DNA from 4 places in the Mycobacterium hainanense genome. Region 4 is predicted to be linked to each of the others. Evidence: predicted binding sites of a transcription regulator. Region 4 holds the regulator's gene; each other region holds the start of a gene.

Region 1 (5,663 bases), 140 kb from region 4:
GGCGCGGGATGGGTACCCGGCGGTTCCCGCTCGTAACCCATCGGGCACGCGGAACTCACTGCCCGCGGTGACCATTGTGGCTGGTGGGGCAGTTGTTAATGGACGAGGTCGAGCAGCAACAGCACGATCGCGATGACCGGAAAGACGCCCTGCGTCACCGCCGCACGCGCCTTTTCCGGTGCCGACAGGAGCAGAACCACGGCGGCCGCGGCCATGGACCCGACGCCGGCGAAGATCAGCGCCGCGCCGACGGCGTTGTGGCGCAAGATGATCGACGCGATGCCGAGGGCGGTCACGACGGCCAGGAACAGGTTGTAGAAGCCTTGGTTGAAAGCCAGCAGCTTGGTGGTCTCGGCCTCCTCGGCCGTCGTGCCGAACGTGGCGCGGGTGCGCGGCGAGGTCCAGGTCAACGATTCCATCACGAAGATGTAGACGTGCAATAAAGCCGCCAGTCCGGCGAATACCAACGCGGCGGTGATCATCGCTCCTCCTCGGGGTCGAGGCCTGCGCGTGGGCACGCCAACTGTACCGACCTGCCGACACCCGGACTGCTCGGACACGAAAGGGCGCCGGTAGCCAGGGGCTACCGGCGCCTCCCGCGTACCGGTTACACGCCGGCGTGGTGGTGCCGGTGGAACAGGCCGCCACCGGCGCGCCGACCGAAGAAGCCACGCCCGCGGGGCTCGGCTACCTGGTCCGTCGGCGCCGCCGTCACGCCGCGCGTCTCGTCGTACATGGCCGGGCCGCCCGCCGGGACCGCGCCGGCAGCCACCGGGGCGGGTTCGGTCACCACGACGTCTCGCGCGTGCCGCACCGCCAGGCGCGCCACGGCCGCCCCGCCCAGGAACACGATCAGGGCACCCAGACCGGTGAAGTAGGTGACCTCGAGCAGGGCTCGTTTCAGGTCCGTCGACGCGACCGGTTGACCGACGTCGCCGATGCGCAGGATCGGCGCGAACGCGCGGCCGACCACGAACCAGGCGCCGCCAACGACCGCCAGCCAACCGCCGAAGACGGCGCTGGCGCGGTTACCGGACAAGAGGACCAGCAGACCACCGAGTGCCGCCGCGGCCCCGGGGAGCACCTCGAGCCAACCCTTGGTCGTGGTCCACGTCCACGCCGGGTCGGCCATGTACGCCCAGTCGATGTTGGGCCCGAAGAACGGCACCAGCGCGCCCCAGGCGCCCAACAGAATCAGGAAAAGCCCGGTTAGCGCGCCGCGAGTACGTGGCATGTACAGCGCGCGAGGGCGTTCATTGTCGTAGCGCGTGGTCCTCATCAGAATCTCCTTCAACAGGTGTTACTGCTGTGAGCCTGGTTACCCGACGATGCCGGCGCGTAACCGATCACGGCGGCCGCGGGAAGTTAGCTGGAACCGCGATGGGTGTCGCGGCGACGTGGTGGCGGCGGCCTGAGCAGGCCAAAGAGCGCAGGCGCGAACGGTCACGGGCCGGCTCACCCGCAAAGGTCACGATTTGGTCGCGGAAGCCTTGGCGCTCGCGGTCGTCACTGGTCGAATGGTGCCGACCCGCTTCGCCCGGCTACGCCGCGCTCGCGGTCGTCTAGTCGAACAGACCGGGTTGGCCCAGCCCCGTGACACCCGCCGGCGGGCTCATGCCCAAATGCGTCCACGCCTGCGCGGTGGCGACCCGGCCCCGCGGCGTGCGGGCGACCATCCCCGCGCGCACCAGGAAGGGCTCGCACACCTCCTCGACCGTGGTCGCCTCTTCGCCCACGGCCACCGCCAGCGTCGAGACCCCGACCGGGCCGCCGCCGAAGCTGCGGGTCAGGGCCGACAGCACCGCCCGGTCCAGCCGGTCCAAGCCGAGTTCGTCGACGTCGTAGACCGCCAGCGCGGCCTTGGCGACGTCGCGGGTGATCACCCCGTCGGCGCGCACCTCGGCGAAGTCGCGGACCCGGCGCAGCAGCCGGTTGGCGATGCGCGGCGTCCCACGCGAGCGCCGGGCGATCTCCTCGGCCGCCTCGTCGCCCAGCTCGATGCCGAGGATGCCGGCGGAACGGGCCAGCACCCGCTCCAGCTCGGCGGGCTCGTAGAAGTCCATGTGCGCGGTGAACCCGAACCGGTCGCGCAGCGGGCCGGTCAGCGCGCCGGACCGGGTGGTGGCGCCGACCAGGGTGAAGGGCGCCACCTCCAGGGGTATCGACGTCGCCCCGGGGCCCTTGCCGACCACGACGTCGACGCGGAAGTCCTCCATCGCCAGGTACAGCATTTCCTCGGCGGGCCTGGCGATGCGGTGAATCTCGTCGATGAACAGCACGTCGTGCTCGACCAGGTTGGACAGCATCGCGGCCAGGTCACCGGCGCGTTCCAGCGCGGGACCCGACGTCACCCGCAACGAGGACCCGAGCTCGGCGGCGATGATCATGGCCAGCGACGTCTTGCCCAGCCCCGGCGGACCCGACAACAGGATGTGATCCGGTGTGCCGCCGCGGTTCTTGGCGCCCTCGATGACCAGCTGGAGCTGTTCGCGCACCCGCGGCTGACCGATGAACTCCCGCAGCGAGCGTGGCCGCAGGCTGACGTCGACGTCGCCCTCCCCGACGGCCAGCGCCGGGGACAGCTCGCGGTCGGCGAAGTCGTCGTCGGGGCTGCTCATCGGGACTTGCCCAGCAGCGAGAGGGCGGCGCGCAGGGCGCCGGACGTCGTGGCGTCCTGATCGGTGGCCAGCACCTTGTCGGTGGCCTCCTCGGCCTGCTTGACCGCGAAGCCCAGGCCGACCAGGGCCTCGACCACCGGCCCGCGCACCCCGTGCCCGTTCACCACGGACGCGGGTGCGCCCGCCGACACCGCGCCCACCTTGTCCCGCAGCTCGAGCACCATCCGTTCGGCCCCGCGTTTGCCGATCCCGGGGACCCGGGTCAGCGCGACGACGTCGCTGTCGTGCAGGACCTGCCGCAGCGCCGCGGCGTCGTGCACCGCCAGCGTCGCCATCGCCAGGCGCGGGCCCACCCCCGACACGGTCAGCAGGGTCAGGAACAGGTCGCGGGTCTCGGCGTCGGTGAACCCGTACAGCGTCATCGAGTCCTCCCGCACCACCATCGCGGTGATCAGGCGCGCCTCGGTCCCGGTGCGCAGCGTGGCCAGTGTCGACGGCGTTGCGTTCACCCGGTAGCCGACGCCGGCGGCCTCGATGACCGCATGGTCGAGCGCCACCTCGAGCACCTCACCCCGTACCGAGGCGATCATCGCGCGGCCTTCAGCTTGGCCAGGTACGCGTGCCGCTGCTGCGCGGCCAGCGCCTCGGCAGCGGCCATCCGGGCCATCATCGGCGCGCGCCAGCAATGGCAGATCGCCAAAGCCAGCGCATCCGCGGCGTCCGCCGGGGTCGGCTTGGCTTGCAGCGCAAGGATTTTCGTGACCATCGCGGTGACCTGAGCCTTGTCGGCTGCGCCGTTGCCCGTCACCGCGGCCTTGACCTCGCTGGGGGTGTGGAAATGCACGTCGATGCCGCGCTTGGCCGCCGCCAGCGCCACCACCCCGCCGGCCTGCGCGGTGCCCATCACCGTCGACACGTTCAGCTGGGAGAACACCCGCTCGATCGCGACGACGTCCGGTTGGTGGGTGGCCAGCCAATGCTCGACGGCGTCGCTGATGGTCAACAGCCGCTTGGCCAGCGGCGCATCCGACGGTGTCCGCACCACGTCCACGTCCAGCGCGACCACGTTTCGCCCGCGCCCACTTTCCACGACCGACAGTCCGCATCGGGTCAGCCCGGGGTCGATGCCCATCACGCGCATTGCCCGCTCCCACCTGTAGAACAGCTGTTCGATACCCTAGCGGCCGGGACCGACGGCCGTGCGCAGGACACGCGGCGGTATCGCTGATTCCGGGCCGCGACGTTACAACGCCGAACCCACCGAAAAGCTGTTAGCTTTACGTCACGTTCGCTCAAGACAGGTGGCAACGGAAGGGCTCGCGTGGGATCACTGCTGGTCGTCATCGCGATCGTGCTGTTCATCGCGTCCATCGTCGTACTCGTCATCGCTTTGCGGCGCCCCAAGCAACCGACCACCCCACGCGGCCGCCAGGATCCGCTCTCATTCAACGCGATGCCGGAGTTCGGTCCGCGGCAACTGGGCCCCGGCGCCATCGTGAGCTACGGCGGCGTCGATTACGTCGTGCGCGGATCGGTGACGTACCGCGAGGGCCCGTTCGTGTGGTGGGAACACCTGCTGGAGGGCGGCGACCAGCCGATCTGGTTCAGCGTCGAGGAGGACGACGGGCGCCTCGAGCTGGCGATGTGGGTCAGTCGCAAGGACCTCGTGCTGCAGCCGGGCGGCCAGTACGTGGTCGACGGGGTGACGTTTCACGAGTCGGAACGCGGTCGCGCCTCGTTCACCACCGAGGGCACCACGGGCCTGCCCGCGGGCGGCGAGATGGAGTTCGTCGACTGCGCCAATTCCGATGAGTCCCTACTGCTCTCGTTCGAGCGCTGGGCGCCGGGCATGCCGTGGGAGGTCTCGACCGGCAAATTGGTGCTGGCCGGCGAGCTGACCGTGTACCCGGCACCCCCACCCTCGTCCTCCTAGGACGCGCCGGTGCCGCTTCATCAGCTCGCCGTAGCCCCTTCGGACGTGTCGGGGCAGAAACTCGGACTCGCGCTCAACGCGCCCGCGCCGCCACCGCTGGCGACCTGCGTGCTGCACCACCCCGGCGGCGGCGCGCTGCGGCTCGGGGTCCTCGGCGCGTCGCACGTCGTCACGGTCGAGCACGCGACGGGCCGGTTCTCCGAGGAGGTTTCGTGCACGGCGCGCGGCCTCGGCGTCGACCTGCCCGAGCGCACGGCCGCGCCCGGCTACTCCCTTCAGTCGCGCACGGACACTTATGACGAGGGCACCTTCCGCCGCCTGGCGCGCGATCTTCGTGACCGCTGCGCGCGCGAAACGGGTTGGCTTGGCGGCTCCTTCCCCGGTGACGACGCCGCGCTGACCGCGCTGGCCGCCGAACCCGACGGCGCCGGTTGGCACTGGCGGACCTGGCACCTGTATCCGACCGGCGGTGGCGGCATGGTCGTCCACACGACCAGCAGGTGGCATCCGTGAGCCGCAACCGCCTGTTCGTGATCGCCGGCGTGCTGGCCGCCGCCGCCACGGTCTGCTTGGTGTTCGGAATCATCCTGTCGCGGAAGAACATTGCCTCCTACATCGCCGGCCACTATCACGAGTACGCCCACGACGCGAACGGGACGCGTTACGAATGCAGCGGCTCCGCCGACGACGTGGCCGACACGCTCGCCGACTATCAGGCCCCCGAGGCGCGTGCCGCCAACGGCGACAACGAGTACCTGCGCTACAGCAACAACATCGTGACCGTCGGCCCCGACGGCAATCACCCGTGCAGCATCCGTCTGGAAAGCCTGAACGCCGGATACAGCCACGGCGCGTTCATCTTCCTCGGCCCCGGCTTCACGCCCGGCTCCCCCTCGGGTGGCGCCGGGGGCAGCCCGGGCGGCCCGGGCGGAACCAAGTGACCTCTAGCCGGAAACGCAAAGGAGACCGACCATGTACCTCGCGATCGATTTCGGATCCACCAACTTCGGCACGATCGCCCAGGGCGTGCTCGCCGTCGTCCTGTACTTCGCGGTCGGCGTCGTCGTCCTGATCGCCGGCTTCCTGATGGTGGACGTCCTCACCCCCGGCAG
Region 2 (5,663 bases), 890 kb from region 4:
CGCCTCGCGCCGCGACATGGAAAAGCAGCCGAGCGCCCCGGCCGTCGCCAGCGCCTCGGTCTGCGGCACCGACAGCTGCAGCCGGGTGGTCAAATCCAGCAGGGAGGTGAACGGGCCGTTGGCTTTTCGTTCCTCCACCAGCCGCTCGGCGAGGTCGTCGCCGATGTGACGCACGGCGCCCAGACCGAGGCGGACCTCGGTCCCCGCGTTCTCGAGGGTGGCGTGGGCCAGGCTGGCATTGACGTCCGGGCCGTGCACCGTCACGCCGTGCCGGCGCGCGTCGGCCACCAGCGACTGCGGTGAATAGAAGCCCATCGGCTGCGCGCGCAGCAGCGCCGCGCAGAAGGCCGCCGGGTGGTGCAGCTTGAACCACGACGAATAGAACACCAGCGAGGCGAAGGACAGCGCATGGCTTTCCGGGAAGCCGAAATTGGCGAACGCCTCCAGCTTTTCGTAGGTCCGGTCGATCACCTCGTCCGGGGCGCCGTGCAGCGCGCGCATGCCGTCGTAGAACCGACCGCGCAGCCGGCGCATGCGCTCGGTCGAACGCTTTGAGCCCATCGCGCGGCGCAACTGGTCGGCCTCAGCGGCGGAGAACCCGGCGCAGTCGACCGCGAGCTGCATCAGCTGTTCCTGAAACAGCGGCACTCCCAGCGTCTTTCGCAGCGCCGGCTCCATGGACGGGTGGTCGTAGACGATCGGGTCGAGGCCGTTGCGCCGCCGGATGTAGGGATGCACCGACCCGCCCTGAATGGGCCCGGGGCGGATCAGCGCGACCTCCACCACCAGGTCGTAGAAGATCCGCGGCCGCAGCCTGGGCAGGGTGGCCATCTGGGCCCGCGACTCCACCTGGAACACGCCGACGGAATCGGCGCGGGCCAGCATCTCGTACACCGCCGGCTCGGAGAGGTCGAGCCGGGCCAGGTCCACCTCGATCCCCTTGTGCTCGGCCACCAAGTCGATGGCATAGTGCAGCGCCGAGAGCATGCCCAGCCCGAGCAGATCGAACTTCACCAAACCGATTGCTGCGCAGTCGTCCTTGTCCCACTGCAACACGCTGCGGTTCTCCATGCGCGCCCACTCCACCGGGCACACGTCGGCGATCGGGCGGTCGCAAATCACCATGCCGCCGGAGTGAATGCCCATGTGCCGCGGCAGGTTCCGGATCTGGTTGGCCAGGTCGACCACCTGCTCGGGGATGCCCTCGACGTCGGGCGAATCGGCGAGCCCGTTCCAGTGGCTGATCTGCTTGCTCCACGCGTCCTGCTGTCCCTGGGAGAAGCCCAGCGCGCGGGCCATGTCCCGCACCGCGATCCGGCCCCGGTAGGTGATGACGTTGGCGACCTGGGCGGCGTAGTCGCGGCCGTATTTGTCGTAGACGTACTGAATGACCTTCTCACGCTGGTCGGACTCGATGTCCATGTCGATGTCGGGCGGTCCGTCGCGGGCGGGCGACAAAAACCGCTCGAACAGCAGCTCGTTGGCCACCGGGTCCACCGCGGTGACACCGAGGGCATAGCAGACCGCGGAGTTGGCGGCCGATCCCCTGCCCTGACACAGAATGTTGTTCTGGCGGCAGAACCGGGCGATGTCGTGCACCACCAGGAAGTAGCCCGGAAACGTCAGCTGCTCAATGACTTTCAGTTCGTGCTCGATCTGCGCGTACGCGCGCGGCGCGGCGTCGGCCGGCCCGTAGCGGTCGCGCGCGCCCACCATGGTCAGCTGCCGCAGCCAGCTGTCCTCGGTGTGCCCGGTGGGCACGTCGAAGGGCGGCAGCTGCGGGGCGATCAGCGCCAGCCCGAACGCGCATTGCTCGCCGAGCTCGGCGGCGGCGCTCACCGCGTCGGGGCCCCCAAAAGGCACCTGCGCGAACAGCCGGGCCATCTCCTCCCCGGACCGCAGGTGCGAACCACCCAGGGGCGCAAGCCATCCGGCGGCGGCGTCCAGGGACTGCCGCGCCCGAATGGCACCCATGGCCATGGCCAACCGGCGCCGCGGCGGTCCCGCGAAATGCGCGCCGGTGGTGGCGACCACGCCGACGCCGAAGCGGGGCGCCAACCCGGCCAGCACCGCGTTGCGTTCGTCGTCGAGCGGGTGACCGTGGTGGGTCAACTCGACGCTGACCCGGTCCGCGCCGAACCGGTCCACCAGGTCGGCCAGTGCCCGCCCCGCGGCCTCCGGCCCTTGCGACAATGCCTGTCGGACATGGCCTTTGCGGCACCCGGTCAGGATGTGCCAGTGCCCACCTGCGGCCTCGGTCAGCGCGTCGAAGTCGTAGCGCGGCTTGCCCTTCTCCCCGCCGGCCAGGTGCGCCGCGGCCAGCTGCCGCGACAGCCGGCGGTAACCTTCCGGGCCGCGGGCCAGCACCAGCAGGTGCGGGCCGGGCGGATCCGGCGTCTCGGTGCGGGCCCCGGGACCCAAGGACAGTTCGGCGCCGAACACGGTGCGCAGCTCGAGCTCGGCGGCCGCCTCGGCAAACCGCACGGCCCCGTACAGGCCGTCGTGGTCGGTGAGCGCCAGGGCGCGCAGGCCCAGCCGGGAAGCCTCCTCCACCAGCTCCTCCGGCGTGCTGGCCCCGTCGAGGAAGCTGAACGCCGAATGCGCGTGCAGTTCGGCATAGGGAACGGACGAGCGGGCCGCCCTGGCGCCATCCGGTGGCCGGTAGGTTGCACGCTTGGGCGACAGGGGGGCGTCCTCCCCGGGCACCACCGGCACGCCGGCATGGCGCGGCTTGCTGTCGAGCACCCGCTCCATTTCCGCCCAGGTCGGCGGGCCATTAAACCAACTCATACCAGCCCACCACCGCAGTCTATCGAATGTTTGTTCGAATCGCCTCCGGTGCAGGACAACCGTTGTTAAACCGATCTTCAACTCATAAACAAGGTCTTAACGTCGCGGGCCTACCGCGCGCACAGGGTTCGGCAGAGACTGGTTACCAGGGCAGAAAATGATGGCGGGGACGAGCATGGCGCAGGTGAGGGCACTGGATACGGCATTCCTGAAAACTCACGACCCCGACCAGCACACCGGCCTGGCGATCGGCGCGGTGGCTGTCGTCGAGGGCGGCGCACCCGACCGTCAGCGCCTCGAAGCCCTTCTGGCGGAACGCATTCGAACGATACCGCGTTGCACGCAACTGCTGCGGGCGCACCCGACGCACGGCGCCTGGGTCGACTGCCCGGAATTCGACGTCGCCCAGCATGTGCGCCCGGTGGCGATCTCCCGCCCGGGTGACGACACCGAGTTGGCCCGCGCCATCGCCCACGCCCTAGAGCGGCCACTGAGCCCGGACCGCCCACCGTGGGAGTGCTGGGTGATCGAGGGCCTCAAGGGCAACCGGTGGGCGATCTTGATCAAGACCCATCCCAGCCTGCTGGACGGCAACTCCCCCGCGCACCTGCTCACCAGGCTTTGCGACGACGCCGACGACACCGCCTTCGCCAATGCCCCTGCGGCCAAACCGGTTTCGCGGCCCTCGGCGCGGCGGACCGGCTGGACCGATGCGCTGTGGCGGGCATCCTGGACCGCGACCGGCGCCGTCGTCGGCGCGGTCTGGCCCGCGCTGCAGGCACACGACCGCGCCGCCACGCCGCGGCGCTATGCCACGGTGCGGGTCCCGATCGCCGACGTCGACCGCGTCTGCCGCAGGTTCGGTGCCACCGTCAACGATGTCGCGGTGGCCGCCGCCACCGAAGGCTTCCGGACGGTGCTGCTCGGCCGCGGCGAGGAGCCGCAAGCGGACTCGCTGCCGGCCCTGGCGCCGACACCGATCCGGTCGCCGTACCTGCCGGTCGAGCACGACGACCCGGTCCAGCGCTTGCGGACCGTGCAAACTCGATGGAGTGACACGCCCGCGGGCGCGACGCAATCCGGCGGCATCGTCGAGTCGGCGCTCAATTCTTTGCCGCCGGTCCTGCGGGACGGCGTCGTGGCGCTGCTGTCGCTGCTCCCGCAGCGCGCCATCGTCGCGCTGGCCACCCACGCGCCCGGGCCCCGTCACCAGCTGCGCTTGATGGGAAAGACGATAGAGCGCCTGCTGCCCATCCCCCCGATCGCCGTCCAGTTGAGCACTGGAGTCGCGGTGCTGAGTTACGGCGACGAACTGGTGTTCGGCATCACCGCCGAACCCGGCACCGCATTCGACGTCAAGCAACTGGCCGCCGGAATCGAACTGGGCATCGAGCGGCTGGTGGCGCTCAGCCAGGATTCGGTGTTGTTGTTCGGCGATCGCCGCCGCAAGCGGTCGCCGCGCGCCTTCCCCGGCCGCCCGCCGGGCACCCGGCCGCGCGTGCCGGGCCAAGTCCGGCACTGACCCGCTCCCCGACCGGCCGACCACCGTGAGAAGGTGGGGTCGTGCCACAGTCGGGATCGGTAGTCATCGACCCGCGCCGCCATGACGCGGTGCTGTTCCACGCCCCGGACCCCACCCTGGAGGGCAAGCTGCGCGAAGCCGGTGTGGGCACCGCCGCCTACACCGAGGACCCGTTGGAGGCGGCCCGCCGGCTGCAGGTCCGGCCCGACCGATGCGCGGTCGTCGCTGCCGACGAAGCGGCCGTGGCGGCCGCGCGCGCCGGCGGATTCGCACTGGTCGTCGGCGTCGGTACGGGGCGTAGCGACGCCCTGCGAGACGCCGGCGCGGACGCGGTGGTCGCCGACCTGGGCGAGGTCACCGTGCGCACCGGGGACCGCCGGATCTCGCAGCTGCCCGATGCGCTGACGGCGCTCGACGACCTGGCGGCGCGGCGGCCCGCGGTGTTCTTCGACTTCGACGGCACGCTGTCCGACATCGTCAACGACCCGGACGCGGCCGTCCCGGTCGACGGCGCCACCGAGGCGCTGCGGCAGTTGGCGGCCGGCTGCCCGGTGGCGGTGCTGTCCGGCCGCGACCTGGCCGATGTGACGAAACGTGTTGGTGTTTCCGGGATCTGGTATGCCGGCAGTCACGGGTTCGAATTGACCGCGCCCGACGGCGCGCACCATCAGAACGACGACGCCGCCGCGGCCATCCCGGTGCTTCAGGCCGCGGCCGGCGAGCTGCGCGAGCGACTCGGCTCGATCCCGGGGGTGGTGGTGGAGCACAAGCGCTTTGGGGTCGCCGTGCACTACCGCAACGCCGGGCGCGACCGCATCGGCGAGGTGGCTGCCGCGGTGCGCGCTGCGGGGCGCCGCGACGGCCTACGGGTGACCACCGGCCGGGAGGTCATCGAGCTGCGCCCGGATCTGGACTGGGACAAGGGCAAAACGCTGCGCTGGGTGCTCGATCACCTGACCGAGGCCGAGCCCGGCGCCCGGACCCCGGTCTACCTGGGCGACGACATCACCGACGAGGACGCGTTCGACGCGGTGGCCGACGGCGGCGTGCCAATCCTGGTGCGGCACTACGACGACGGCGACCGCGCCACCGCGGCGCGACTCGCGCTGGACAGCCCCGCACAGGCCGGCGAGTTCGCCGCCCGCCTGGCGCGCCGGCTGTCATCCTAGGGCTGGACGTATTCCACGGCGCCGTCGTCGAGCACCACCCGACCGGCCTCGGCGCCTTCGGCTCCCGACGCCTCGGTGCGAAACACCGCCTTGCCGGGCTCGGTGCGCCAGATCAGCGTGGTCAGCGTTTCGCCGGGGAACACCGGCGAGGTGAACCGTGACGCGATCGAGGTGATGTTGGC
Region 3 (5,663 bases), 1.3 Mb from region 4:
CGAATCGCGTGTGGTCTGAGGACAACATGGCGCGGTTGAGCAGCGTGAGCACACCCTCGTGGTCCTGCGCCAGCGGCGTCAGGGCCTGCAGCGTGTTGCGGATCTTGCCGGTCATCACGGCGGCCTCCAGGCCCTTCCCGCAGACGTCGCCCAGCACCACCAGCGTCTCGTCCTCGGGACGCTGCGCGGGATGGAAGTCGTAGAAGTCGCCGCCGACCACCTCGTAATCCTTGGAAGCGCGGTAGCCCCCGGCGAATTCGATGCCGTGCAGCCCGTGCAGCGGCGGGGGCAGCAGGTCGCGCATCAGGGTGCGGGTGATGGCGGCCTGCTCGGCGTAGAGCCGGGCCGCCGACAGTGCCGCCCCGGCCCGGGCGGCGAACAAGCCGGCGAAGATTTCCTCGTCCGCGCTGTACACCGGCCGACCGGAGCGACGCAGCAGCACCAACGCGCCCGCCGAAACGCCGTGGCCCGGCAGCGTCAGGATCATCACGGAGCCGATCGGACCTGAGAAGTGTTGCGGGACAAGCCAATCCGGTACCGACACGGGGTCGATCCAGCCCGAGGAGACCGGCGGGAACCCATGCAGCGCCTCGCTCAACCCCGCCACGACGGCGGGGTCGGCGTCGACACTGCACTGCTCCACCGCCCCGGCCGCGGCGCTGTAGAAGACCGGAAGTCGACGGCCGCGGCCCGCGGGAGCCACCAGGACCGCCGCGTCCGCGAGGTGTTGGGCGGCCATCTGCACGGTCGCTTCCCTGCAGCGGTCCACGTTCAGCGAGGCCGTCAATACCGACGACGCCTCGAGCAGGATCGCCGCGCGCTCCTGTTCGCGCGCCAGCGCTTCTTGCGCCTCCCGCAACAGCTGACCGGTGTCCTCGACCAGCGACCATGCCACCTCGCCGCTGGGCAGCACCGCCGCGTGCGCGGCGAACTTGCGGCCGCCCACATTTCCCGACGCCTCGTTTCCCGACGCCGTATTTCCCGACGCATCCGAGGCGTCCCGGCCGAGCGAGTCGGGATGCAGTTGGACGAGGCGATGGTGCGCCCGCGAAAGCCATTCGACCGTTTCGTCGATTCGCCCACCTTGGACCGCGCCGGGCAAGAGCGAGGCGGCGGAGCCGCTCAGGGCCTGCACGGTTCCCGCCCGGTCGACGACCAGGGTCGGGCAGGACACAGCCGCCCACAAGGCATCGAGGTCGATCTCGACACCTACGTGGGCGTCATCATGCATGCGGTTGACCTGTCAACGCGGGGAATCGGATTTGGCTAGAGCTACATCCGACTCTACGTGTCCGGGATTGCCGGACGGATTCGCTCGTGCGGGCGGTGCGTCGAAGTTGCCGGGCAGGAGCCATTTCTCGACCCCGATTGCGGGACTGGGGCAGGCCCCGATTCGAAGACCTGCGCCTCGCGTGTCCGAGGGGGGACTTGAACCCCCACGCCCATTAGTAGGGCACTAGCACCTCAAGCTAGCGCGTCTGCCATTCCGCCACTCGGACAAGACCAACGAGAGTTGGCAGCTAAGGCTAACGGATTGTCGCACGCGCACCCAAGCCAGCCGGGCCGGTCAGCATGAGCCGAGCGGGCCCCCACAATGGTAGGAAAGGTGGTTGTGACCGACCACACCGAGTTTCCGACCAACCCGAGCGACGACGTCGTCGAGGTCGTCAGCAGGTTGATCCGGTTCGATACCACCAACACCGGCGAACCGGAGACGACGCGCGGCGAGGCCGAGTGCGCGCAGTGGGTCGCCGAACAGCTCGCGCAGGCCGGCTACTCGCCCCAATACGTGGAGTCCGGCGCGCCCGGCCGCGGGAATGTGATCGCCCGACTCGCGGGTGCGGACAGTTCGCGCGGTGCGTTGCTGATCCACGGGCATCTCGACGTGGTGCCCGCCGAGCCGGCCGAGTGGAGCGTGCACCCGTTCTCCGGCGCGGTCAAGGACGGCTTCGTCTGGGGCCGCGGCGCGGTCGACATGAAGGACATGGTCGGCATGATGATCGTGGTGGCCCGGCGGCTGAAGCAGGCCGGGATCGTGCCGCCACGCGATCTGGTGTTCGCGTTCCTGGCCGACGAGGAACACGGTGGCAGCTACGGGGCTCAGTGGCTGGTCGACAATCAGCCCGACCTGTTCGCGGGCGTGACCGAGGCGATCGGCGAAGTGGGTGGGTTCTCGCTGACGGTGCCGCTCCGCGACGGTGGCGAACGTCGGCTCTATCTGATCGAGACGGCCGAGAAGGGCCTGTCGTGGATGCGCCTGACCGCCCGCGGTCCGGCCGGGCACGGATCCATGGTGCATGACCAGAACGCCGTCACCGCCGTCGCCGCGGCGGTCGCCCGGCTGGGCCGGCACCAATTTCCGGTCGTGCTCACGGACGCCGTCGCGCAGTTCCTGGCCGCCGTCGAAGAGGAGAGCGGCCTGGCTTTCGACGTCGAGTCGGGCGACCTGGCCGGGGTGGTCGACAAACTCGGCCCCATGGCCCGCATGCTCAAAGCGGTGCTGCAGGACACCGCCAACCCGACGATGCTCAAGGCCGGGTACAAGGCCAACGTCGTCCCGGCGGTGGCGGAAGCGGTGATCGACTGCCGGATCCTTCCCGGCCGCAAGGCCGCGTTCGAGGCCGAGGTCGACGAGCTGCTGGGCCCAGACGTGACGCGCGAGTGGATCAAAGACTTCTCGTCGTACGAGACCAGTTTCGACGGTGACCTGGTGGACGCCATGAACGCCGCCGTGCTGGCGCTGGACCCCGATGCCAGGACGGTGCCGTACATGCTTTCCGGCGGCACCGACGCGAAAGCCTTCGCGCGCTTGGGTATTCGCTGTTTCGGTTTCAGTCCGCTGCGGTTGCCGCCGGACCTCGACTTCACCGCGTTGTTCCATGGTGTCGACGAGCGGGTACCCGTGGATGCGCTGAGGTTCGGCACCGAGGTGCTGACTCACTTCCTGACACACTGCTGATCGACACTCAAAACGAAAGGATTCTCCATGAGCAACGCGCCCGACCCGTACGCCGCGCTGCCGAAGCTGCCGACGTTCACCCTGACGTCGGAGTCTGTGACTGACGGCCAGCCGCTGGCGCAGCCGCAAGTCAGCGGAATCATGGGCGCGGGCGGAGAAGACGTCAGCCCGCAGCTGAGTTGGTCCGGATTTCCGGGGGAGACCCGCAGCTTCGCGGTCACCGTCTACGACCCCGATGCGCCGACTGCCTCCGGGTTCTGGCATTGGGCGGTGGCGAACCTGCCTGCGGACGTCACCGAACTGCCCGCGGGCGCGGGCGACGGCAGCGACCTGCCCGGGGACGCGCTGACGCTGGTCAACGACGCCGGAATGCGCCGCTACATCGGCGCCGCGCCGCCGCCGGGGCACGGGCCACACCGCTACTACATCGCAGTGCACGCCGTGGACGTCGACAAGCTGGACCTCGGCGAGGACGCCAGCCCCGCCTACCTCGGCTTCAACCTGTTCCAGCACGCGATCGCGCGCGCCGTCATCCACGGCATTTACGAACAGAAGTAGGGCGGGCGCCAGGTCGGAAATCACTTAGGCCACTTCCGTCCCTGGGGTTTCAAGCGCGGGGATTTTGTCGGAGGCCAGGAATATCATTCGAACATGAGTTCGAGTGCTTGGCAGTTGATTCAATCCGACATCGACGCGTTGAGCGCTGTCGTCTCGCGCTTCCAGCGGCATTCATATGAGGCGTTGACGCCCTCGAGGCTGGTTGAAGTCCTGGAAGAGCGCGCGTTCCTCCTTGGCCAGCTGGATGCACTCACGTACGAGTTATCTAGCCCGTTCGGACTGCCGAATGGACGGCGCACATGGCTTTGACGGATCGTGAGCAGATTCAGGCCGACGTTGACGCGTTGTGTGCCGTGGCTACTCGGTTTCAGGGTCATACGTATGAGGCGCTGACCAACCCGGAACGCTTGGGGATCTTGGAGAAACTCGAAGGCGTAACACGCAAACTCCAGACGCCAAGTCACCAGCTCATCAATCAGCTTGCGGAGCAGGCTGATTCGGCGGAGCTGGGTGGCAAGCTGAGCTGGGCGCTGGCCGACCGGTTGCACATCACGCGGGGAGAGGCCAGCCGGCGCGTCGCTGAGGCCGCGGAGCTGGGCCCGCGCCGGGCGCTTTCCGGTGAGCCGTTGGAGCCGGTGTTGCCCGCCACCGCGGCGGCCCAGCGCGACGGGGCAATCGGCTCCGACCACGTGGCGGTGATCCGGCGACTTTTCCACCAGCTGCCGGAATCGGTCGACGTCGAAACGCGTGAGCACGCCGAGAAACACCTGGCTTCGGAGGCCGCTCACTATCGTCCCGACCAACTCGCCAAGCTCGCCCGCCACCTGATGGACTGCCTCAACCCCTATGGCAACTACACCGACGCGGACCGGGCGCGGGCTCGCGGCCTGGTGCTGGGCGCTCAGCAGGCCGACGGCATGTCGAAGCTGAGCGGGTGGTTGACGCCCGAGGCGCGCGCGACCTGGGAGGCGGTGCTGGCCAAATTGGCGGCCCCCGGGATGTGCAACCCCGACGACGAGGCGCCGGTCGTGGACGGCGGCCCGACGGAGGAGGCGGTGCAGCGGGACACCCGCACGGCCGCACAGCGCAGCCACGACGGCCTCAACGCCGCCCTGCGCGCGATGCTCGCCAGCGGCGAGCTCGGCCGGCACAACGGGTTGCCGGCGTCCATTGTCGTGACGACCACGCTGACCGAGCTGGAAGCGGCCGCCGGCAAGGGCTTGACCGGCGGGGGCACCATCTTGCCGATGTCCGACGTCATCCGCCTGGCCCGGCACGCCCATCACTATCTGGCCGTCTTCGACAAGGGGGAAGCGGTGGCGCTGTATCACGGCAAGCGCCTGGCCTCACCCGGCCAGCGAATTGTCCTGTACGCCAAGGATCGCGGCTGTTCCCATCCCGGTTGTGATGTGCAGGGCTACTACTGCGAAGTCCACCACGTCGAAGACTGGGCCAGCACCTACCGCACCGATATCAACCAGCTCACCCTGGCCTGCGGACCCCACCACCGGCTCCTCGAGAAGGGCTGGACCACCCGAAGACGCGCCAACGGCGACACCGAATGGATCCCGCCGCCACACCACGATCGCGGCCAGCCCCGCGTCAACAACTTCCATCATCCGGAGAAGATCTTGGCCGAAGACGACGACCAAGAAGGGGCGGCTTAACCCGCGGCGCCGCCGGCCTTGGGCGCCGCAGAGCCGACGGCAGCGCTGAGCGAGGCGAACCCGCCGTCGCGCAGCCGGCGCGCGATGCCGTCATGAATGCGCTTGGGCCACAAGCCTCCTCCGTAGATGAAGCCGGTGTAGCCCTGCAACAGCGACGCGCCCGCGGTAATCCGCTCCCACGCGTCGTCGGCCGTCTCGATGCCGCCGACGCTGATCAGCGCCAGGCGGTCGCCGACCCGCCCGTAGAGCCGGCTCAGCACTTCGACGGCCCGGGCCGCCACCGGTGGCCCGGAAATGCCGCCGGGCCCCAACGCGTCGACCCCCGGCGTCTGCAGGCCGTCGCGGGACACGGTGGTGTTGGTGGCGACGATGCCCGCCAGGCCCAAGTCCACGGCCAGGTCGGCGACGTCGTCCAGATCGGCGTCGGACAGGTCCGGGGCGATCTTGACCAGCACCGGCTTCGACGTTTCGGCGAGGAC
Region 4 (5,663 bases):
CGATCCCACCGCGGCCATCAACATGGCTTGGCGCGCCGCGGGTGGCCCTAATGGGCCGCTCGGCGTCAAGAAGGGCGCGCAGTACCCGATCGGCGGCGACGGGATCGTCCAGGACTTTGCCAACGGCAAGGTGTATTTCAGCCCGGCCACCGGCGCGAACGCCGTCGAGACCAACATCGTGGCCAAGTACGAATCACTCGGCGGCCCGGCCGGCAGCGACCTGGGTTTTCCCACCGCCAACGAAGCCGACGGCGGCATCCCGTCCAGCCGCGTCGTCACCTTCTCCGGCGCCGACAAGCCGGTGATCTTCTGGACTTCCGAGCACGGCGCGTTCGTGGTGCGCGGCGCGATGAAGGCGGCGTGGGACAAGCTCCGCGGACCGACCGGCAAGCTGGGCGCCCCCGTCGGCGACCAGTCCGTGGACGGCGACGTGGTCTCCCAGCAGTTCGTGGGCGGCAAGGTCTCGTGGAACCGGGCGAAGAACACGTTCAGCACCGACCCGGCCAATCTCGCGCCGTTGCTGTCGGGCCTGCAGGTGTCGGGGCAGAATCAGCCGAGCACTTCGGCGACGCCCGCCCATGCCAAGAAGTTCACCTTGCAGTGGTGGTGGCTGCTGGCCGGCATCCCGGTGCTGGTGCTGATCGTCTTGGCCGGGTTGCTGGCTTTGGGTTGGCGCCGGCGGCGCGCCGCACCTGCCGGCGCCGGCTACGAGCCGCACCGCGACCTCGGCTACGAGGCGGCGGGTGACCAGCACTGGGGGCCCGACGACGTCAGCACCGAACACTTCGCCCGTCAGTCGGAGGCGCCCGAGGCCGGGGCCGCCGGGCGGGTCAGCTGGCGGCGGCGCGGCGCGGACGAGGGTGCGTACGGGGACGTGGAGCAGGACCCCGACGCGGTGGACACCGACTCCTTCTCCGCGGTATCCGCGGCGGACCTGTCGGAGGCCGGCTATCCCGAAACGGAATCCGGCTACGCCGAACCCGAGTACGCCGAATCCGAATACGCCGAATCCGAGTACAGCCAGCCGAATTACCCGGAGGTCGAGTACGTCGAGGCCGAGTACGCCGACGACGCGCGTGAGCCCGCCTACCCGGAGTCCGCCCGCGCGGACGAGGAGTACGTGGACGCCGAGTACCAGGACGTCGCGGTGCCGGATGCGCCTCCCGAATACGAGGGCACCGCCCAAGAAACCCCGGCCCCCGAGCCCGAGCATCCGGATGCGGCCGCGTCCGATGCCCTGGCCGACGTAGCCGAGGCCCCCACTCCCGAGGCTGCCGCTCCGGAAGCCACCGCGCCGGAGGCGGCCGTCGCGGCCGTCGTCGTCCCTGAGCAGCGGGGCGGACGGCACGCCGCCGCCGACGACGGCGGGGCGGGCTCGCCCGGGCGCCCGACCATCCGCCTACCGCTCGACGACCCGTACCAGGTGCCGGACGGGTATCCGATCAAGGCCAACGCCAGCTTCGGTTTGTACTACACGCCCGGCAGCCCGCTCTACCACGACACGATCGCCGAGTTCTGGCTGTCCAGCGAAGAAGTCGCACAGGCCAACGGCTTCGTCAAGGCGGACTGACCCGCCGGGGCTAAACCTTGCGGATCACCGTGACGACCTTGCCCAGCACGGTCGCCTCATTGCCGGGTATCGGGTCGAACGCCGGGTTGTGCGGCATCAGCCACACCTGACCGCCCGCCCGCTTGAACGTCTTCACGGTGGCCTCCCCGTCGAGCATGGCCGCGACGATGTCGCCGTTGTCGGCGACGTTCTGCTGACGTACCACCACCCAGTCGCCGTCGCAGATCGCCGCCTCGACCATGGAGTCGCCGACGACCTTGAGCAGGAACAGCGTGCCCTCCCCGACCAGCTCGCGCGGCAGCGGGAAGACGTCCTCGACGGCCTCCTCGGCCAGGATCGGTCCGCCGGCGGCGATGCGCCCCAGGACCGGAACGAACGTCGGCTCCGGCAGCGCGTCCGAGCCGGCGACGTCGGTGGCCGCCACCACCTCGTCGTCGGCGCCGCGGACGTCGACCGCCCGCGGACGGTTCGGGTCGCGACGCAGATAGCCCTTGCGTTCCAGGGTGCGCAGCTGATGAGCCACCGACGAGGTCGACGTCAGGCCGACGGCGTCACCGATCTCCCGGATGCTCGGCGGGTAACCGCGGCTGGTGACCGACGCGCGAATGACGTTCAAGATGGTGCGCTGACGTTCGGTCAGCGATGAATCCACGGCGTGCAACCGACCGTCCGTGCCGGCCGATGAGGTGTCGCTGCTGTCACTCATGGCACTGAATGTAACCCCACCTCGCCCAAGAATCAAACATGTGTTCGACTAGCGTGTCGCGTTGCCTCGCCCTGGCGGAAAGCCGCGCGGAAGTGGTGAATCACAAAGGTGTAACTCTTCGGCAGATGGGGTATTTCAGCCGCATGTCAGCTCTAGCGGCCACGGACTTGTCGGTGGCGTGGCCTAGCGTTCGACTCGTGCGACACGCTTCGCTCACATGTTCGGATTTCGAACACACGAGCGATACAGTCGAACAGCTGAGCGAATCAAGTTGACCGGAGGAACGCAGATGACAACCATCCACACGCTGGCACCGCGTATCAGCAGCCCTCGGCGCCCGGTCAACGGACCGGTCCAGGGGCTTCGTTACGGCCGCGACGGGCTGGCCCGGTCCCGCCGCCCCGGCCTCTCGAGGCCGGCGGGAACGCCGACGCGCTACTACGGCACCGGCGTCGCGGTGTCCGCCGCGCCCCACCGCAAGCGTCCCGTCACCGTGACGACCACGATCTGGCTGGCGTTGGCCGCCGGCGCGATCACGCTGTGGCTGGGCCTGGTCGGGAACGTCGGTCAGGTGCTCAATGGCGACTCCGGCAGCTCGGCCGCGCACGTCCCGGACCGGTTGGCCGTCGTGCGCGTGGAGGCGGGGGAGTCGCTGCAGGACGTGGCGCACCGGGTGGCGCCCGACGCGCCCGCCCGCCAGGTCGCCGACCGCATCCGGGAACTCAACGACATGAGCTCACCGAACCTGGTGGCGGGCCAGACGTTGATCGCCCCGGTCGGCTGACGACCGCCCCGCTAACGACCGAGCTGCGCCCACGAACCCGCCACTGAGCCGGTACCCGTGCAGGTGAGCGCGCGGGTACGCTCGAAGTGCTGCGGTAACTGGTTGTCGGCACGGCGAAGGAGCGGTCATGCATTGCCCGTTCTGTCGTCATCCCGATTCCCGGGTCATCGACTCGAGGGAAACCGATGAGGGACAGGCCATCCGGCGCCGCCGATCGTGCCCCGAGTGCGGGCGTCGTTTCACGACCGTGGAGACCGCGGTGCTGGCCGTGGTCAAGCGCAGCGGAGTCACCGAGCCGTTCAGCAGGGAGAAGGTCATCAGCGGTGTGCGCCGGGCCTGCCAGGGCCGCCAGGTGGACGACGACGCGCTGAACCTGCTCGCCCAGCAGGTCGAAGACACGGTGCGGGCCGCCGGCTCGCCGGAGGTCGCCAGCCACGAGGTCGGCCTGGCCATCCTCGGGCCTCTGCGCGACCTCGACGAAGTGGCCTACCTGCGGTTCGCCTCGGTGTATCGGTCCTTCGAGTCCGCGGACGATTTCGAACGCGAGATCCAGGCGCTGCGCGAACACCGCCAGGTGACGACGCCGGGCTGAAGGCCCGTGCCGCCGGGCTAGTCTCGGTTTCATGCCCCCCGACTTGCATCCCGATCTCGCGGCCCTGGCACCGCTGCTGGGCACCTGGGCCGGAAAGGGCACGGGCGAATACCCGACCATCGAGCCCTTCGACTATCTCGAAGAAGTCATGTTCTCCCACGTCGGCAAGCCGTTTCTGGCTTACGGGCAAAAGACCAAGGCGGCGGCCGACGGCAAGCCGTTGCACGCCGAGACCGGCTACCTGCGCGTGCCGCAGCCCGGTCGCGTCGAACTGGTGCTGGCCCATCCGAGCGGCATCACCGAGATCGAGGTGGGCACGTACGCGGTGACCGGCGACGTGATCGACATCGAGCTGTCTACCACGGACGTCGGCCTCACCCCGACCGCCAAAGAGGTGACCGCCCTTGGCCGTTCCTTCCGCGTCGACGGCGACGAACTGTCGTACTCGGTGCGGATGGGCGCGGTCGGGCAGCCCTTGCAGCATCACCTGGCCGCGGTGCTGCGCCGGCAGCGCTGAGCGCGACCGGGCCGTCAGTCCAGATGCCGCACACCGTCATTGACCACGCGCCCGGCCAGCCCCACCCAGCCCTCGGCGTTCCACGTCGTTTCGATGATCGATCCCCGGCCCTGGGTGATGCGCAGGTCGCGGCTGAGGTAGTCGGTGAAGCGGTATCTCGAAAGCCGCACCGCCCGCTTCCTCAGCCGCGCAGAGGCGCGAACACTGCGAGCGTGAGCGTATACGCACGCTGATGAAGCTTCTTGGTCACGAGTCCGTGGTCGCCTGCATCGGTATGTAGACGAAGCCGGCCTAGACACGCGTTCCGCAGCTGAATGCGATCGGTTGCCAGGTTGCTCGGGGGAGTTGTAGTGGCAAGCGCTTCGTCTCCGTCGCGCCGCGATCTGGGCGCTCACATGTGTTTGATGCGCCGGCGGCACAGAGACAGTGCCGGCATGGACCGTCGCTAAGCTGTAGCCTCGCACACATGTGTCATTTCGTCCGGTGGTCGTCTGGGCCGGCGCGCTGACGTTCGCGCCGCCGCGCCCGAGATGCTCGCAGGTTCGCCGCGTTCCCACATGTCTTCACGTTGCACCACCTCCCGCTGTTGTTCCTCGATCGGTCGTAAAATGTTGTCCCGCATAGGGATTTGTGGCATTGCTTGACCCGTTTCCACGTGTCGTCCCGCTGACTGAGGCAGATCTCGCTGAAGAGGGCCGATGCCAGCCAACGCCAGCCGCTGCCGGTTGGCTCCATCCGGAGTACACCAGAGTTGGACAACGAGAACGCTCCGGAAACGGAGCTGGCACAGCGCATCTGTCGCCCATGCAGTGACCTTTTGTTAACCACGTTCGCAATCGCGTCGCGCAAGTCTCGCAGTTGCGCCAGATCCGCTGCATTTAGTGACGGCGGTTGAGCATCGCCATCTCGCAGCTTCACCCATTTGGACACCGCACCGGCGCACCATTCTGCTGCCAGGTCGACGTCGGCCAACAGATCGGTGCCGTCCGCCTGGACGGGGGCGGTGTTGAGGAATTCCTGAACCAAAACCAGGCCGCCGGGCGCGACCCCGAATCTGCCCTGCTGGCGCTCAGAAGGTTGCGAACGCATCGTTGCCGGGCGTAGCGCCGCGAAGGTGCCCCAATCGTATTCGCCGCCAAGGTTCGATGGCCACTGACTGGCCTCGGTCACGTTGTAGCGCCATCGCTACCGCTGGCCTCCAACGGTAAGACCTTGATGTAGGAATCTTCAGCCAAGCGATCGGCGATCACCGACCCTAAGAGCACAGCACCGCACACGACGACATCGTGATCGTGCCGCGGTTCCAACATAGTGTTCACGAAGCTCTCCTGATCATTGTTTCGGTATCCTTATCTCGATATCTACGCGATGCGTCGAAAAGTTCCGCGGTTCAACATAGCTCAAGGACAGCGCGACTGTTCGCTGTCACCAACCAACCCCGCCATATCGATACAATCACGGGTGTAGGGCGCGAATCGCCTACGGCCGCAACGT

The links. The regulator LexA, encoded in region 4, represses DNA repair genes until DNA is damaged. The targets are predictions, from matches to a motif close to CGAACANNTGTTCG.
Region 1: a site for LexA is predicted at 3,777-3,790, ahead of ruvC (crossover junction endodeoxyribonuclease RuvC). Genes of this name have one in related genera too.
Region 2: a site for LexA is predicted at 2,814-2,827, ahead of ACEL92_RS22015 (error-prone DNA polymerase). Genes of this name have one in related genera too.
Region 3: a site for LexA is predicted at 3,606-3,619, ahead of ACEL92_RS11695 (HNH endonuclease signature motif containing protein). Genes of this name have one in related genera too.

What each region holds. Positions count from the first base shown of each region.
Region 1 is NZ_CP169059.1:3,678,307-3,683,969, forward strand. Features, by position in the region: gene ACEL92_RS16870 (DUF1304 domain-containing protein) at 96-482, opposite strand; gene ACEL92_RS16875 (hypothetical protein) at 608-1,279, opposite strand; gene ruvB (Holliday junction branch migration DNA helicase RuvB) at 1,563-2,618, opposite strand; gene ruvA (Holliday junction branch migration protein RuvA) at 2,615-3,208, opposite strand; gene ruvC (crossover junction endodeoxyribonuclease RuvC) at 3,205-3,759, opposite strand; gene ACEL92_RS16895 (DUF4178 domain-containing protein) at 3,940-4,551, shown strand; gene ACEL92_RS16900 (DUF2617 family protein) at 4,561-5,064, shown strand; gene ACEL92_RS16905 (DUF4247 domain-containing protein) at 5,061-5,492, shown strand; gene ACEL92_RS16910 (DUF350 domain-containing protein) at 5,524-5,663, shown strand, end outside.
Region 2 is NZ_CP169059.1:4,702,180-4,707,842, forward strand. Features, by position in the region: gene ACEL92_RS22015 (error-prone DNA polymerase) at 1-2,790, opposite strand, end outside; gene ACEL92_RS22020 (wax ester/triacylglycerol synthase domain-containing protein) at 2,966-4,312, shown strand; gene otsB (trehalose-phosphatase) at 4,354-5,481, shown strand; gene ACEL92_RS22030 (MaoC/PaaZ C-terminal domain-containing protein) at 5,478-5,663, opposite strand, start outside.
Region 3 is NZ_CP169059.1:2,500,026-2,505,688, forward strand. Features, by position in the region: gene ACEL92_RS11675 (PP2C family protein-serine/threonine phosphatase) at 1-1,231, opposite strand, end outside; tRNA gene ACEL92_RS11680 (tRNA-Leu) at 1,414-1,499, opposite strand; gene ACEL92_RS11685 (M20/M25/M40 family metallo-hydrolase) at 1,595-2,959, shown strand; gene ACEL92_RS11690 (YbhB/YbcL family Raf kinase inhibitor-like protein) at 2,987-3,517, shown strand; gene ACEL92_RS11695 (HNH endonuclease signature motif containing protein) at 3,817-5,184, shown strand; gene ACEL92_RS11700 (quinone-dependent dihydroorotate dehydrogenase) at 5,181-5,663, opposite strand, start outside.
Region 4 is NZ_CP169059.1:3,816,137-3,821,799, reverse strand. Features, by position in the region: gene ACEL92_RS17670 (hypothetical protein) at 1-1,570, shown strand, start outside; gene lexA (transcriptional repressor LexA) at 1,581-2,276, opposite strand; gene ACEL92_RS17660 (LysM peptidoglycan-binding domain-containing protein) at 2,566-3,060, shown strand; gene nrdR (transcriptional regulator NrdR) at 3,188-3,652, shown strand; gene ACEL92_RS17650 (peroxynitrite isomerase) at 3,684-4,169, shown strand; partial or broken gene ACEL92_RS17645 (PhzF family phenazine biosynthesis protein) at 4,184-4,321, opposite strand; gene ACEL92_RS17640 (CGNR zinc finger domain-containing protein) at 4,641-5,339, opposite strand.